DNA from 2 places in the Bradyrhizobium sp. NBAIM08 genome. Region 1 is predicted to be linked to the other one. Evidence: predicted binding sites of a transcription regulator. Region 1 holds the regulator's gene; the other holds the start of a gene.

Region 1 (7,761 bases):
ATTTCCAGAAGGGCCTGGAGTGGCGGACCGTGAAGATGATCAAGGACACGTTCAAAATTCCGCTGATCCTCAAGGGTATCGCCACGGCCGAGGATGCGCAGATCGCGCTCGATCACGGCGTCGAGTGGATCTACGTCTCCAACCATGGCGGGCGCCAGCTCGACCACGGCCGCGGCGCCATGCACGTGCTGCCGGAGATCGTCGACGCCGTGAAGGGCCGCGCCAGGATCATGGTCGACGGCGGCTTTTGCCGCGGCACCGACATCGTCAAGGCGATCGCGGCGGGCGCCGACCTCGTCGGCATCGGCCGGCTGCAATGCTGGGCGCTGGCGGCAGCCGGCGAAGCCGGCGTCGCGCGGATGCTGGAGTTGCTCGAAGACGAGGTGCTGCGCTGCCTCGGCCTCCTGGGCGCCACCTCATTCGCCGAGCTCGACAAATCCTGCCTGCATCCGGCGGCCGCCACCAACGCGCCCAGCGTGTTCAGCGCGTTCCCGCTGTTCGACCACGAGCCCTATCGTTACTGACGCGCCATACCGAAGTGAAAAGGACGCAATGACATCGCTCTCTCCCGGCAGCGCGGATGCGCTGCTGTTCGACCTCGGGCGCGTTGTGCTCGACATCGACTTCTCCAAGGCGATCGCCTGCTGGGCGGGACATGCCGGCTGCCAGCCCGAGGCCATCATCGCGCGCTATGTGCGCGACGAGGCCTACCGGTTGCACGAGATGGGCAAGATCAGCGATGGGGACTATTTCGCCTCGCTGCGGTCCTCGCTCGGGATCGGCATCTCGGATGCGCAATTCCTGGAAGGCTGGAACGCGATTTTCGCCGGCGAGATGCCTGATATCGCCGAGCTGTTGCCGCGGGCGGCGAAGCAGATGCCGCTCTATGCCTTCTCCAACACCAATCGGCCGCACGTCGACTATTTCTCGAAGGAATATGCCGGTCTGCTCGGCCATTTCCGCGAGCTGTATCTGTCCTCCAGCATCGGCCTGCGCAAACCGGATGCCGAGGCCTTCGACCATGTCGTGGCGGCGATCGGCGTGCCGGCCGAGCGCATCGTGTTCTTCGACGACCTCGCCGAGAACATCGAGGGAGCGCGGGCGCGCGGGTTGACCGCCGTGCATGTCACCTCGCCGCGTGATGTCGGGAACGCATTGAAAGCACTGGGGATCTGAGCCGCGGGAAAGCCCGGAGCGCGCTCACTTGCCGGAACAAAAACTGCTGAAAATGTGGAACCTGATCACTTTGTGCATTTTTATACAGAGTTCCGGGAACGGAATACCACCCTTCGGACTCATGAGTCCGTTGGGACTTCTACATTGGACTGATCGACGTGCTGGGCAAGACCTATCTCACCAAGCAAGCCTCTCTCCTGCTCGAATTCGCCAGAACCACCTCGGATTCTGACCTCTCCGCCAAGCTGATCAGCAAGGCCGCCGACCTAAAATCCCAGGCGGACCCGCTGCCGGACAAGGATCAGGGTCCCAAGCCGCCCGACGTCGCGGACATCAGTCCGGGCGATCCGACGGGGCGTTGAACGATGTTGGCCGTGGCGCTCGTCATTCTCGTCCTTGCCATGGCAATCCTCGTTCCGGTCTGTCTCGCCTTCCGCATCATGCCGCGGCGGAGTTGAGCCGACCTCCTCCACCCCGCGATCACGCAGGATAAATCATCCCGCGTGCTGCTTTGCCTCACGCCTGCACTCGGCTAGAACTCTCGCCGCCCATTGACTGATGTGCTCAGCAGGAGTTCGCCCGTGGCCCTGATGCCGGTTTCTGACGCGCTTGCCGCGGTGCTGGCCGGCGTCGAGCCGCTGGCTGAACAGATGGTTTGCCTCGACGAGGCCTACCATCGTGTGCTCGCCCGCGATGTCGCGGCGCGGCGCACGCAGCCGCCGGAGGCGATGTCGGCGATGGACGGCTATGCCGTACGCACGGCCGACGCGGCAAACGATTCGAGGTTGACCGTCGTCGGCGAGGTCGCGGCGGGCCGGCCGTTCGCGGGAAGCGTCGGCCCCGGCGAAGCCGTGCGGATCTTCACCGGCGGCGTCGTTCCCGACGGCGCCGATGCCGTCGTGATCCAGGAGGACACGGCTGCCGACGGCAAACATGTGACGATCAAGGAAGCCGCCAGTTTCGGCCGGCACATCCGCCCTGCAGGCGTCGACTTCCGCGAAGGCGACGTGCTGCTGCGCAAGGGAATCCGCCTCACCGAGCGCGATCTCGCCCTTGCCGCCGGAATGAATCATCCGCATCTCGCCGTCATCCGCCGCCCGAGGGTTGCCGTTCTCGCCACCGGCGACGAGCTCGTGATGCCGGGCACCACGCCTGGTCGCGGCCAGATCGTCTATTCCAACGGCTATGCCCTGCATGCGCTCGCCCGCAGCGAGGGCGCCGAGACCATCGACCTCGGAATTGCCGCCGATACACTGGAGGCGACGTCCGCCGGCATCCGCCGCGCGCGCGAGAGCGGCGCCGACATCCTGATCACGACCGGCGGTGCCTCGGTCGGCGACCACGACCTGGTCCAGCAGGCGCTCAAGGGCGAAGGCATCGCGATGGCGTTCTGGAAGATCGCGATCCGGCCGGGCAAGCCGATGATGCACGGTCGGATAGGCGCGATGCGCGTGATTGGCCTGCCCGGCAATCCCGTGTCGTCCTACGTGTGCGCCTTCCTGTTCATGGTCCCCTTGATTCGCGCCCTGTCGGGCCGTTCAGCGATTCATCATCGGCGCGAGCGCGCCGTGCTGGGCCGCGATCTCGCCGCCAACGACCAGCGCGAGGACTATCTGCGTGCGCGGCTGGAGGAGCGCGACGACGGCACGCGCGTCGCCCTTCCGGTCAGCCATCAGGACTCCTCCCTTCTTGCGAATCTCGCTGCGGCACAGGTACTTCTGGTGCGCGCACCGTTCGCGCCGAAGGCCGAGGCAGGCACGCCTTGCGAGGTGCTCCGGCTGCCCGTCTGAGCCGCCCAGCCACACGCATTCCGCGAGCTTGGCCGCGTTCACCATAAATTAAGCAGTTGCGGAACACATATCGAACATATAGTGTCCGTTCATGATTTGTTTCGAGGATGTAGCGGCTTAGTGCCGGCTTCATCGTGTCGGAATCGAACGACATCAACCGGGGGACTTTGGTCGAGATGTTGACGCGCAAACAATACGAGCTTCTGCGGTTCATCAGCGAACGTCTGAAGGAAAGCGGCGTGCCGCCGTCCTTCGACGAGATGAAGGATGCGCTCGACCTGCGCTCGAAGTCAGGCATCCATCGCCTGATCACTGCGCTCGAGGAGCGCGGCTTCATTCGCCGCCTGCCCAACCGCGCCCGTGCCATCGAGGTGATCAAGCTGCCCGAGCTCCAGGCCGCCGCCGGCAATCGCCGTGGCTTCACCCCGAGCGTGATCGAGGGCAATCTCGGCAAGGTGCGCGCGAGCTCCAGCCCGCCCGCGGACGAGGGCGAGCGCCCCGTCGCGGTGCCCGTGATGGGCCGCATCGCCGCCGGCACGCCGATCGAGGCGCTGCAGACCCGCAGCCATACCATCAGCGTGCCGCCGGACATGCTCGGCTCGGGCGAGCACTACGCGCTCGAAGTGCGCGGCGATTCGATGGTCGAGGCCGGCATCCTCGACGGCGACATGGCGCTGATCCAGCGCAACGAGACCGCAAATACCGGCGACATCGTGGTGGCATTGATCGACGACGAGGAGGCCACGCTCAAGCGCTTCCGCCGCCGCGGCGCCTCGATCGCGCTTGAGCCCGCCAATGCCGCCTACGAGGTCCGCATTCTTCCGCCGAACCGCGTGAAGATCCAGGGCAAGCTGATCGGGCTTTACCGGAAGTACTGATACGGGAAACATCAAGCGCCGCGCGCGTTTCGATCGGCATCGGCGATCCAGGATCGGAGCGGATACTTGTCCGCTCCGGCTGGACGGTTTCTCTGGTTCTGCGCCGGCTGTCCGGTCCATCCTCCCGCGCGACATTCGCCCGCGCAGGCGCACAGCAATCTCGCTCTGCTTCACCGGTAGAGTTGTGCCGGCAGTGCTGATAGCTCCGGCCGAATGCAAGGACGCGAGGTTTGTTCCTATCGAATCCGGGAAAGATAATGTGATCGCGCGCTGCGGACGCGAGCCGCAGATTTGCCCATAACCGAGCAGAGCGTTGTATGCTTCCACTCTGATAGAGGCCTGCGCCTCGAAAGAGACGCGGGTCGCTATCCCAGCATGAGGAGCACCCGATGTGTGACTACAGCCTGCATGCCGTCGCGACGCGCCCCGCCGAAGTCGGCGAGACGATCGTCACGACAACCTTCCGCGGCACCTCGACGCGCGGTTTCGCTTCCGAAGCCGATCCCTCCGTCGCGGTCTGTCTGCTGCCGGGGACGGAGCTCGCTTTCGCCGACAATGTCCGCTACGACAACCGCTGGATCTGGACGCGCACCGTGAACTCTCGCGTCGGCAAGTTCGGCAAGATCGACCCGCACATTCCCGATCGCCATCATGACGCGATCGAATTCCCCGACGGCAAATACGTGCTGGTGACGCAGCTCGTCGAAGGCCAGCGCGCGACCGTGCTGCAATTGCCGGTGACGCAGCCGGTGCCCGAGCGCGAGCACAAGCCGCAGATCGTCGCCGAGACGCGGCCGCCCACGATCACGCGCTTGCCGATCGGCTGACGCCCTGCGCCCGACGGGGCGAGGCCCGGATTGAAATTACCGTCGCCGGCCGAGGCCGGCGAGCCCGGTGAGTTTGTGTTTCAGGACATTCGATCGGCGAGCCTCCGCGCCTCGTCGCCGCACGAAGTTTGAGCCGTCCTGCCTGAATTTTGAACGTCCGCTCCGCAGCCAGATGACCGATGCTGCAATGGCTTGAGGCGGCGGACAGGCTCCATGAAGACCTTCATTCGCGTCGTTGAACTCTGGGTACCCGACCGGGCGCGCATGCGGCTGGAATTCGGCGGCGGCCTCTACGACGAAGGGCTGTCCGCGTTCAAGGCCGTCAGCGAAGAGCTGCACTTCGGATATGACGAGGGACTTCCAGGCAAGGCCTGGGCCTGTGCCCACCCCGTCATCCTCACGAAATTCGCCAACTCCTATTTCAAGCGGACCGATCAGGCCGTTGCGGCCGGCCTCACCTGTGGCGTGGCGGTGCCGGTGTTCGCGGGCGAATTCCTGCAAGCCGTGCTGGTGCTGTTCTGCGGCGACGACGAGGCGCATGTCGGCGCGATCGAGCTCTGGCACAACGATCCTGATCTCTCGCATGAGATGGGGCTCGTCGATGGCTATTACGGCACGGCGGACATGTTCGAATTCAACTCCCGCCACACCAGATTTCCGCGCGGATTCGGCCTGCCCGGACGTACATGGAAGGCGGGCCTGCCGCTGATCATCAAGGACCTGCACGACGCCAAGAGCTTCCTGCGCTGGGAGGACGCCGCCAAGGTCGGGATCAATCTCGGCGTAGGCGTGCCCTATCGAACCGGCACCGACCAGACCTGGGTCATGACATTCCTCTCCGCGCAGGCAACGCCGATTGCGCGACGCTTCGAGATCTGGGTCCCGAACGAGGCCCGTTCGGCGCTGGTCTTTCGCGCCGGCGATTGCAGCGCGCAGATCGACCTTGCCGCACGCTATGCGGCGCAGTCCATCGCCAGGGGCGAAGGCAGCATCGGCGGCGCCTGGGCCGTCGGCATGCCCGCGCTCAACGACGAGCTCACCCGTGACGGCTCGATCGCCGGCTCCGAAGCCCGCGCAGCCGGGCTGAGCCGAATGGTGGCCCTGCCGGTCATCGGCGACGCAAGGCTTAGCGCCGTGCTGGCTTGGTATTTGTAATCGCCCGCGTCAATCGTCGGCCTGCAAGTCGGCCTCCGACGGCGTTGCGTCCCGGTTGCGGGGCACGGCCGTCTTCGGCACGAGGCTGCCGTCGAAATCTCCCTCGCCGGCGCCGGCCGGCAACCAGGGACGGCTTGCCCCTCGCGCCCTCACCGCCTGCACCGAAAAACCCTCTCCGCTTCGCGTCAAGGCCAGCGCGCCCTGGCTGGCAAGACGCGCCCGATCGACCACCATCGCCGCGCAATCGGACGGCGCGGGCCGCGCCGTCACCACCAGCGCGGCGCGGCTGCAATCATCGGCCAGCGCGTCGATGCGCGTCGCCAACGCGATCAGCCTTCCGTCCGCGAGCGGCGCCACGCAGCCGGTCTCGTCACACGACACCCCACTCGCCAACGAGGCGTTGCCGGCATCGCGCGGATCGGCATCGGCAGCCAACCACTCCTTCAGCAGGAAGCTGTCCTTGCTGGCGCGGATCACCTGCAAGCGCCCATCCCCGCCCCGGATCGCGACGCTCGCGCCATCCCCGGCAATCAGGATATCGGGCTGCCGCACCGACAGTCCCCAGAGGATCGCTGCCAGCAGCACCAGGGCGCCGGACCAGCGCAAGGGCGTGCGCAACAGGCCCATCACGATGAGCCCGAGGCTCGCTGCGATCAGCGGCGCGATCCCGAAGGCGGGAATGCGGCCGACGGCGCCCGGCAGGGCCGCCACCCAGCGCGCGACCAGGACCATCCACTCGATGCCGATCCCCATCACCCACCAGAACACGCCGTCGAGCCCGAAGGGCGCCGCGAGCAGCCCCAACAGCCCGGCCGGCATCACCAGCGCCGAGACCACCGGCATGGCGCCGAGATTGGCGAGCACGCCGTATGGGGTCACGCGATGGAAGTGGAAGGCGGCGTATGGCGTGGTCGCGAGCCCCGCGATCAGCGAGGCCAGGAACAGCATCGCGATCTCCCGGCCGCCCCACAACGCGATCCGCGCAGTCGCGGAATGATCGGGCGATGCGAGCAGGTTCGGCATGCCGATCTGCACCAGCGCCACCAGCCCGAGCGTTGCCGCAAACGACATCTGGAAGCTTGGATGCACCAACGCCTCCGGCGCGACCGCAAGCACGATCAGCGCGGCAACCGCCAGCGTGCGGAAGGTGATGGCGCGGCGGTCGACCATCACTGCGATCAGCACCACCGCCGTCATGAAGAACGATCTTTGCGTCGCAACCTCCGCGCCCGACAGCAACAGGTAGAACGCGGCCGCGACCAGCGCCGCGGCGGCCGACCATTTCTTGATGGCAGAGCCGGCCGCCAGCCCCGGGATCAAGGCCAGCAGCGCGCGCACCGCGAAGAAGACGACGCCGGCGACGACCGCCATGTGATAGCCGGAGATCGACAGCACATGGCCGAGTCCCGAGACGAACATGGCATCGTTCACGGGCGCGGTGATCGCATCGCGCCGCCCCGTGAGCAGCGCCGTCGCAATCGCGCGGTTGTCGCCTTCGAGCGTTGCGCGGATGCGCGCGTCGATCGCGTCGCGCAGGCCCTGCATGAAGGCGGCATAGCGCAGCCGCAGGCCGCCGCCATCCGGCGGTGTGGACGCCGTGATCGCGCCCATCACGAAGCCGGAGGCGCCGATGCCCTGGAAGAACATGTCGCGCGAGAAATCATAGCTGCCGGGGCGCACCGGCGAGATCGGCGGCATCAGCCGCGCCTTCAATTGCACGAAGCTGCCGACCTCCGGCGCCGTGCCCTTGCGCACCGAGAGGCGGACGCGCTCGAGCTTGACGTCGCTGCGCTGCGCCTCCATCGCGCTGACGCGCAGCACGAAACGGTCGGTGCGCTCGCGGATGTCGCGCGCTTCCACGAAGCCCGACAGCGACACCGAATAGAGCGGTTTTGCCAAAACGGTGTGCGCGATACGCGCGGTCTTCCAGGTCGC
Region 2 (7,761 bases), 110 kb from region 1:
TGCGGTACTCGTAGGACGAGGTCCGCTTGCCGTAGCCGTTGACGGAGACGGTCAGCACGACCTGCTCCTGCGCCGACATTTCGACATAGCGCTCCTGCGGGAGCTGGAAGCTGCCCGAGGTCTCCTCGGCCTCGGCATCGGCCGGCGCCTCTTCCGCGGCGGCTTCGCCCGCGACCGCGCGGCGCATCTTCAAATAGGCCGAGCGCTCGTCCGAGGTGGTGTCGACGTGGCGCAGGATCGCCAGCGAAATCACCTTGTCGCCTTCGCCGAGCGCAATGCCGCGCACGCCCATCGAGGTGCGCCCGGTGAATACGCGCACATCGGTGACGGGGAAGCGGATGCACTGGCCGCCCGCAGCGGTCAGCAGCACGTCGTCGCGCTCGGTGCAGATCTGCACGTCGACGATCGCCTCGTTGTCGTCGAGCTTCATGGCGATGATGCCGGAGCGGCGGACGTCGACGAAGTCGGACAGCTTGTTGCGCCGGACGTTGCCGCCCGTGGTCGCGAACATCACGTCGAGCTGGCCCCAGGTCGATTCATCCTCCGGCAGCGGCATGATGGTGGTGATGCGCTCGCCCTGCTCCAGCGGCAGGATGTTGATCATGGCCTTGCCGCGCGCGTTCGGCGCGGCCATCGGCAGCCGCCAGACCTTTTCCTTGTAGACCTGGCCGCGCGAGGAGAAGAACAGCACCGGAGTATGGGTCGAGGCGACGAAGAGCCGGCTGACGAAATCCTCGTCGCGGGTCTGCATGCCGGAGCGGCCCTTGCCGCCGCGGCGCTGCGCCCGGTAGGCCGACAGCGGCACGCGCTTGACGTAGCCGGCGTGCGAGACCGTGACGACCATGTCTTCGCGCTGGATCAGGTCCTCGTCCTCGACCTCGCCCTCCTGCTCCATGATCACGGTGCGGCGGGGCGTGGCGAACTCGGTCTTCACCTCGGCAAGCTCGGTCTTGATGATGTCCAGGATGCGCGCGCGTGAGCGCAGGATCGCGAGATAGTCGCCGATCTCCCCGGCGAGCTTCGACAGCTCGCCGCCAATCTCGTCGCGGCCGAGCGCGGTGAGACGTGCGAGACGCAATTCGAGGATCGCCCTCGCCTGCTCCAGCGAGAGGCGGATCGTGCCGTCCTCGTTGATCCGGTGACGCGGGTCATCGATCAGCGTGATGATGTCCTCGACGTCGCGCGCGGGCCAATCACGCGTCATCAGGGTGTCACGGGCCGCCGCCGGTGTCGGCGAGGTGCGGATCACCTTGATGATCTCGTCGATGTTGGCGACCGCGATGGCGAGGCCGACCTGCTCATGGGCGCGCTCACGCGCCTTGCGCAGCTTGTACTTGGTGCGCCGGGTAACGACCTGCTCGCGGAAGCCGACGAAGATCGTCAACATATCCTTCAAGTTCATCGTCTGCGGACGCCCGGAATCGAGCGCAACCGCGTTGACGCCGAAGCTCGTCTGCAGCGGGGTGAACTTGTAGAGCTGGTTCAGTACCACGTCGGGCACGGCGTCGCGCTTGAGCTCGACGACGACGCGATAGCCCTCGCGGTCGGACTCGTCGCGCAGGTCGGAGATGCCCTCGATCTTCTTTTCCTTGTAGAGCTCGGCGATGCGCTCGACCATCGTCGCCTTGTTCACCTGATACGGAATCTCGGTGATGACGATCGCCTCTCGATCCTTGCGAATGGTCTCGAACGTGACCTTGCCGCGCATCACGATGGAGCCACGGCCGAGATGGTAGGCGCTGCGGATGCCCTGGCGTCCAAGGATGATGCCGCCAGTCGGGAAATCCGGGCCGGGAATGATGTTGATGAGCTCGTCGATGGTCAGCGAGGGATTGTCGATCAGCGCAATACAGGCGTCGATCACCTCGCCGAGATTGTGCGGCGGGATGTTGGTCGCCATGCCGACGGCAATGCCGCCCGCGCCGTTGACCAGCAGGTTCGGGAACCGCGCCGGCAGGACCACCGGCTCCTTCTCGGAACCGTCGTAATTGTCCTGGAAGTCGACGGTGTCGCTGTCGATGTCCTCAAGCAGCTTCAGCGCGATCTTGGTCAGGCGGGACTCGGTGTAGCGCATGGCCGCCGCCGGGTCGCCGTCGACCGAGCCGAAATTGCCCTGCCCGTCCACCAGCAACTCGCGCATCGAGAAGTCCTGCGCCATGCGCACCAGCGCGTCGTAGATCGCCTGGTCGCCATGAGGGTGGTATTTACCCATGACGTCACCGACGATACCGGCGGACTTCTTGTGCTTCTTGTCGGGCGTGAAGCCCTGCTCGTTCATCGAGAACAGGATGCGCCGATGCACCGGCTTCAGGCCGTCGCGCGCATCGGGCAGCGCGCGCGACACGATCACGCTCATGGCGTAATCGAGGTAGGACTTCTTCATCTCGTCGAGGATGGAGACGGGGCGAATGTCCGAGGGTTGCGCCGGCTGGTCGCCGGGCTTGTTATCGTCGTCAGCCAAGGGGAAATCCGGTGAGGTTTTATCTGGGAATCATATAGCGCATCACACCCCTGATAACCACCCTTGCCGAGCTCTGGGGAAGCGCTTTTTCCGACTGTTTTTCCAGAGACTTACGCCCTTCGCGCCACGGCCGCGGACGAGGCCGGAACGGACTGGGCGGAACCGGCTCTCACGCCCCGAAAGTCACCCGGTGCATGATGCGCCCAGGCACCAGCGTGAACAGTCCCGCCACCACCAGGGCGCCGAAAAAGATGAAGATCATCATCCGCCGGTGGTCGGCGACGCGATGGGTGCGCGCACGCCATACCGCCAGCGGCAGCACCGCCAGGGTGAAGATCGACAAGACATGGATCGGGCTGAACGGCCCGACCAGACGGATCTCGTGGATCCAGAACGACGAGGCGGCCACGAACACCATCAGGACCACCCAGATCCAGCCGATAGTCCGGTGCGGCAGCGTGCCCTTGGGGGCGGAGAACTGGAAGAGGCCAAGCACAAGGGCGGCCATTGCGGCAAAGGCATGCAGCGGGACCACCGGCGCGGCCTCAAGCAGCGGCGCAAGGCTCATGCAGGGCTTCCTCGTGTCCGGCGGAGACTGATGTGAGTATGATTAACATGAAAGTTAATATCATTCACATCACATCTCGCCGAAGACTTGAGGCGCACATAAGCTTAGGCCGGAAAAGCCGTCGACCAAAGAACTGTATTTATGTAGCAGGAACTCTCGGAAGCCCGCCCGAAAAGCACTGACCAATCATCCCGCCGATACCTGACCGATCGTCTCCGAGAGCGGCAAAGTGACCAACGTCCTTTTCGTCTGCAGCGCCAATCGCCTCCGCAGCCCTACCGCCGAGCAGGTGTTTTCGACCTGGCCCGGGATCGAGACCGACTCGGCCGGCATTTCGAACGGCGCGGACGTCTTGCTGTCCGCCGAGCAGATTGAATGGGCCGACGTCATCTTCGTCATGGAAAAGACCCACCGGACCAAGCTGAACCGGAAATTCCGCTCCAGCTTGTACAACAAACGGGTCATCTGTCTCGACATTCCGGACGACTATGAATTCATGGATCCTGTCCTGGTGCGGATCCTTGAAAACCGAGTTGGCCGTTATCTGCGCCGAGACTAGCCGCCTCTTCCGAAGTCCTAGAACGGGATGTCGTCGTCCATGTCGCTGTTGCGGCCGCCGCCGGCGGCAACGGGACGGCGCGGCGCGCTGCTGACGGGTCCGGAGGAGCCGAAGTCGCCGCCCGGCTCGTCGCCGAAGCTGCCACCTCCGCCGCCGCCACCGCGGCCGTCCAGCATCGTCAGCGTTGAGTTGAAGCCCTGCAGCACGACCTCGGTCGAGTATTTCTCGACGCCGCTCTGGTCGGTGTACTTGCGGGTCTGGAGCGCGCCTTCGATGTAAACCTTTGCGCCCTTCTTCAGATACTGTTCGACGATCTTGCAAAGCGGCTCAGAGAAGATCACGACGCGATGCCACTCGGTCTTCTCCTTGCGCTCGCCGGTGTTCTTGTCGCGCCAGGTCTCCGAGGTCGCGATGCTCAAATTCGCGATCGGCCGCCCGTCCTGGGTGCGGCGGATTTCGGGATCCTTGCCGAGATTTCCAACCAGAATGACCTTGTTGACGCTTCCCGCCATCGCCGCTCTCCACTCCGAATGCCACTGAATTTCAAAAGGGCGAATCCGCTGCCCGCGTTCCTCTGCGCCCGCCAGGGCGACCCTATACGCTTGCGGACACCGATCAGCCTGCCACCCCCAAGGTTATCCCCACATATAGCATCGCGCGCACGTTTGTTCCAGATTTGTTCTTCATCATGGGCGGGCAGACATTTTCCCGCGTGCCGCGAAAAACGTCAGCCCCGAATGGAACCTTTTCGAGTTCCCTTGAATAGGAAAAAACTCTTAACATTCATCAAGATGGAACCTGTCAATAGTCTGGCGAGTGTGGCTTTCCGGAGACGGACTCTGCCCTTTCCTTAGGCTACCTTTGCCTTGGAATTGATTCATATGGGTGTCGCGTCTGATCAGCCGCTTCAGGGACTTTCATGAAGCGGACGAAACTTGGGGAGACTGCAATGAATAAGATTCTTTTCGGCGTAATCAGTGCAATGGCATTGGGGCTGTCGGCTCCGGCAAGCGCGGCGGATATGGCTGCGCGTCCCTACACCAAGGCTCCGGCCCCGGCGGTCGCCGCGGTTTACGACTGGAGCGGCTTCTACATCGGCGTCAACGGCGGCGGCGGCACGAGCCGCAAGTGCTGGGACTTCGTGACCCCGGTCACGGGCGTTCTGGTGGCTGAAGGCTGTCACGATGCGACCGGCGGCACGGTCGGTGGTCAGATCGGCTACCGCTGGCAGTCGGCCAATTGGGTGTTCGGCCTCGAGGGCCAGGGCAACTGGGCTGACTTCTCGGGGGACAACGTCAGCCTCCTCTTCCCTGGAAGCGCTTTGGTCACCGGTGATCGTAACCGCTCTCACATCGATGCTTTTGGCCTGATCACGGGCCAGGTCGGTTATGCCTGGAACAACGTGCTGCTCTATGTGAAGGGCGGCGCCGCCGTAGTCGGGGACAAGTACGACGTCTATGCCGCTCCTGGCACGCCTGGCGCCGGCACGCTGCTGGCGTCGGCTCGCGAGACCCGCTGGGGCGGCACCGTTGGCGCCGGCCTGGAATTCGGATTTGCTCCGAACTGGACGCTCGGCGTCGAGTACAACCACATCTTCCTCGGCGACCGTACGATCGCCTTCACGACGCCTGCGGGCGTTGCCTTCGGGAGCGATCGCATCAGTCAGGACGTCGACATGGGTCTGGTCCGCTTGAACTATCGCTTCGGCGGCCCGCTGGTCGCGAGGTACTGATATCCCACCTATCGTGAGCGAAACGAAGGGCCGGCCCCAGCGCCGGCCCTTCTTTTTTTCGGCACATGCCTGGACGTAAATAAGTCAGCAACCATCACCTTTTCCGCTGTTGTGGCTTTTCGGAGACACAACTTGCGGCTTTGGTGGTGTAAAGACGGCGTCAGTTGGGCCGTTTGAGTCCGCTGCCCTTCCGCCACGGAAGGCAACAACAGAAACTGGGACTGGGATTAAGTTGAAAATGAAGAAGGTTTTGTTGGCTTCGGCCTGTGTATTCGCCCTTGCGGCCCCCGCTTCGGCTGCTGATCTGGCAGCCCGCCCCTACACCAAGGCCCCCGCGCCTGTGGCCTCGGTCTACAACTGGACCGGCTTTTACCTGGGTATCGTCGGTGGCGGCGCCTGGGAAAACAGCTCCGATGATCCGCGCATGCAGGGCGGTTTCGTCGGCGGCACCGTTGGCTACAACTGGCAGACCTCCAACGTCGTGTTCGGCATCGAAGCTGATGGCGCGTGGGCTGACGTAAACGCCTCGGCGACCGGTCTTGTTGATTTTGGTGGCGCCCTCGTTCCCACGACGGTCAGTTCGCGTATCGACGCGCTCGGCACCGTGCGTGGTCGCATCGGCTGGCTCGCTTCCCCGAGCGTCCTGCTGTACGCCACGGGTGGTTACGCCTGGATCAACAACAAGATCAGCGTCAGCGCGCCCCCTGTTCTGAGCCTCTCGGAGAGCCAGTTCCATTCGGGCTGGACGGTCGGCGCGGGCGTCGAGGCGATGTTTGCTCCGAACTGGTCGGTCAAGGGCGAGTACCTCTATCGCAGCCTGGGCGGCGAGACCTACTTCTCGGGCGTCTTCCCGGTCAACACCGGCACTCTCGACCTCCACACCGTGCAGGTCGGCGTGAACTACCACTTCGGCGGCCCGGTCGTCGCCAAGTACTGAGCTTCGTCTCTGACGCATCATCGTCACGAAAGGCCGGCCTCGCGCCGGCCTTTTTGTTTGTTGCGGCCGCCCGTTCGCTCGCGCTTTTCGAAGGGGTGTGGCCGCTGGGTGACACAACCTTTGGCTTCAATGGTGTAAAAGCAATGACGTTGCTTGAGTCATAAGGTCCGCTGCTCTTCCGCTCTCCGGAAGACCGGAATGAGAAATGGAAGTGGGGAATGGATATGAAGAAGCTTTTGCTGGCTTCGGCCAGCTTGTTCGCACTCAGCGCGTTGGCACCGGCCTCGGCGGCCGATTTGGCGGCCCGCCCCTACACCAAGGCTCCGGTGGCACCGATCGCGGTGTACAACTGGAGCGGTTTCTACCTCGGCGCCAACGCCGGCGGTGGCTGGAGCCGCAACTGTTGGGATCTCACCAGTGTCGGCCCCTTCGTGGTCGCTCCGGCGGTGGCCGAAGGTTGTCACAATGCGACCGGCGCACTCGTCGGCGGCCAGATCGGTTATCGCTGGCAGTCCGCCAACTGGGTGTTCGGTCTCGAAGCCCAGGGCGACTGGGCTGACCTGAAGGGTTCGAACATCAGCTCGCCTGCCGCGCTCGCGCCGCTGGTGAACGAGACCAGGATCGACGCCATTGGCCTCTTCACTGGCCAGGTCGGTTATGCCTGGAACAACGTGCTTTGGTACGTGAAGGGCGGCGCTGCCGTCACTCACAACAAGTACACTGGTAGTTTTGGCGGCGTTACGCTCGACACCGCGAACGAAACGCGCTGGGGCGGTACCGTCGGCACCGGCATAGAATTCGGCTTCGCTCCGAACTGGTCGGTCGGTGTCGAATACAACCACCTGTTCATGGGCAGGCACAACGAGACCTTCACCTTCCTCGGCGTGACCACTCGCACCGACAGCATCAAGCAGGACGTGGACATGGCTACCGTTCGACTCAACTACACCTTCGGTGGCCCGGTGGTCGCGAAGTACTGATCACGATCGACGTCACATCGTCACGAAAGGCCGGCCTCGCGCCGGCCTCTTTGTTTTGGCTGGGTGCTCCGCGAGCGGTTCCGCGCGTTCCTGCTGCCAGATCCCGCCAGCACGCCAACAATCCGTTGACGATTCGCAAGTCCCACTGGAAATCCGCCGCCGTTCTTCCTACGTTCGCTGCCATACCCATCGGCGCCGATCCCGGTTCCGGGCGCAGCGCGCCTTTTTTGTTGGCGCGATCGCGCACCTTTGGGCTTCCTTGAGGGCAACTCGGATGGATGAAGTGATCAAGGCGAAGCGCCAACAACAGAACGCGGGCTCCAGCCTGCGCGCAATTACGATCCGCGGCGCGCGCGAGCACAACCTCAAGAATATCGACGTCGAGATTCCCCGCGACAAGCTGGTGGTGTTCACCGGGCTATCCGGCTCCGGCAAATCCTCGCTCGCCTTCGACACCATCTATGCCGAGGGCCAGCGCCGCTACGTCGAATCGCTGTCGGCCTATGCCCGCCAGTTCCTGGAGA

The links. The regulator LexA, encoded in region 1, represses DNA repair genes until DNA is damaged. The targets are predictions, from matches to a motif close to TGTTCNNNNTGTGTTCNG.
Region 2: I6F37_RS00290 (single-stranded DNA-binding protein) is a predicted target of LexA. The motif match lies at 4,255-4,272, and genes of this name have one in related genera.

Annotation. Positions count from the first base shown of each region.
Region 1 covers NZ_JADYVR010000001.1:170,492-178,252, forward strand. Annotated here, with positions in the region: gene I6F37_RS00815 (alpha-hydroxy acid oxidase) at 1-524, shown strand, start outside; gene I6F37_RS00820 (HAD family phosphatase) at 553-1,176, shown strand; gene I6F37_RS00825 (hypothetical protein) at 1,335-1,538, shown strand; gene glp (gephyrin-like molybdotransferase Glp) at 1,758-2,966, shown strand; gene lexA (transcriptional repressor LexA) at 3,143-3,844, shown strand; gene I6F37_RS00840 (hypothetical protein) at 4,234-4,671, shown strand; gene I6F37_RS00845 (GAF domain-containing protein) at 4,885-5,826, shown strand; gene I6F37_RS00850 (ComEC/Rec2 family competence protein) at 5,836-7,761, opposite strand, start outside.
Region 2 covers NZ_JADYVR010000001.1:56,426-64,186, forward strand. Annotated here, with positions in the region: gene gyrA (DNA gyrase subunit A) at 1-2,461, opposite strand, end outside; gene I6F37_RS00280 (DUF2306 domain-containing protein) at 2,631-3,029, opposite strand; gene I6F37_RS00285 (low molecular weight protein tyrosine phosphatase family protein) at 3,259-3,588, shown strand; gene I6F37_RS00290 (single-stranded DNA-binding protein) at 3,606-4,100, opposite strand; gene I6F37_RS00295 (outer membrane protein) at 4,538-5,320, shown strand; gene I6F37_RS00300 (outer membrane protein) at 5,559-6,257, shown strand; gene I6F37_RS00305 (outer membrane protein) at 6,482-7,237, shown strand; gene uvrA (excinuclease ABC subunit UvrA) at 7,512-7,761, shown strand, end outside.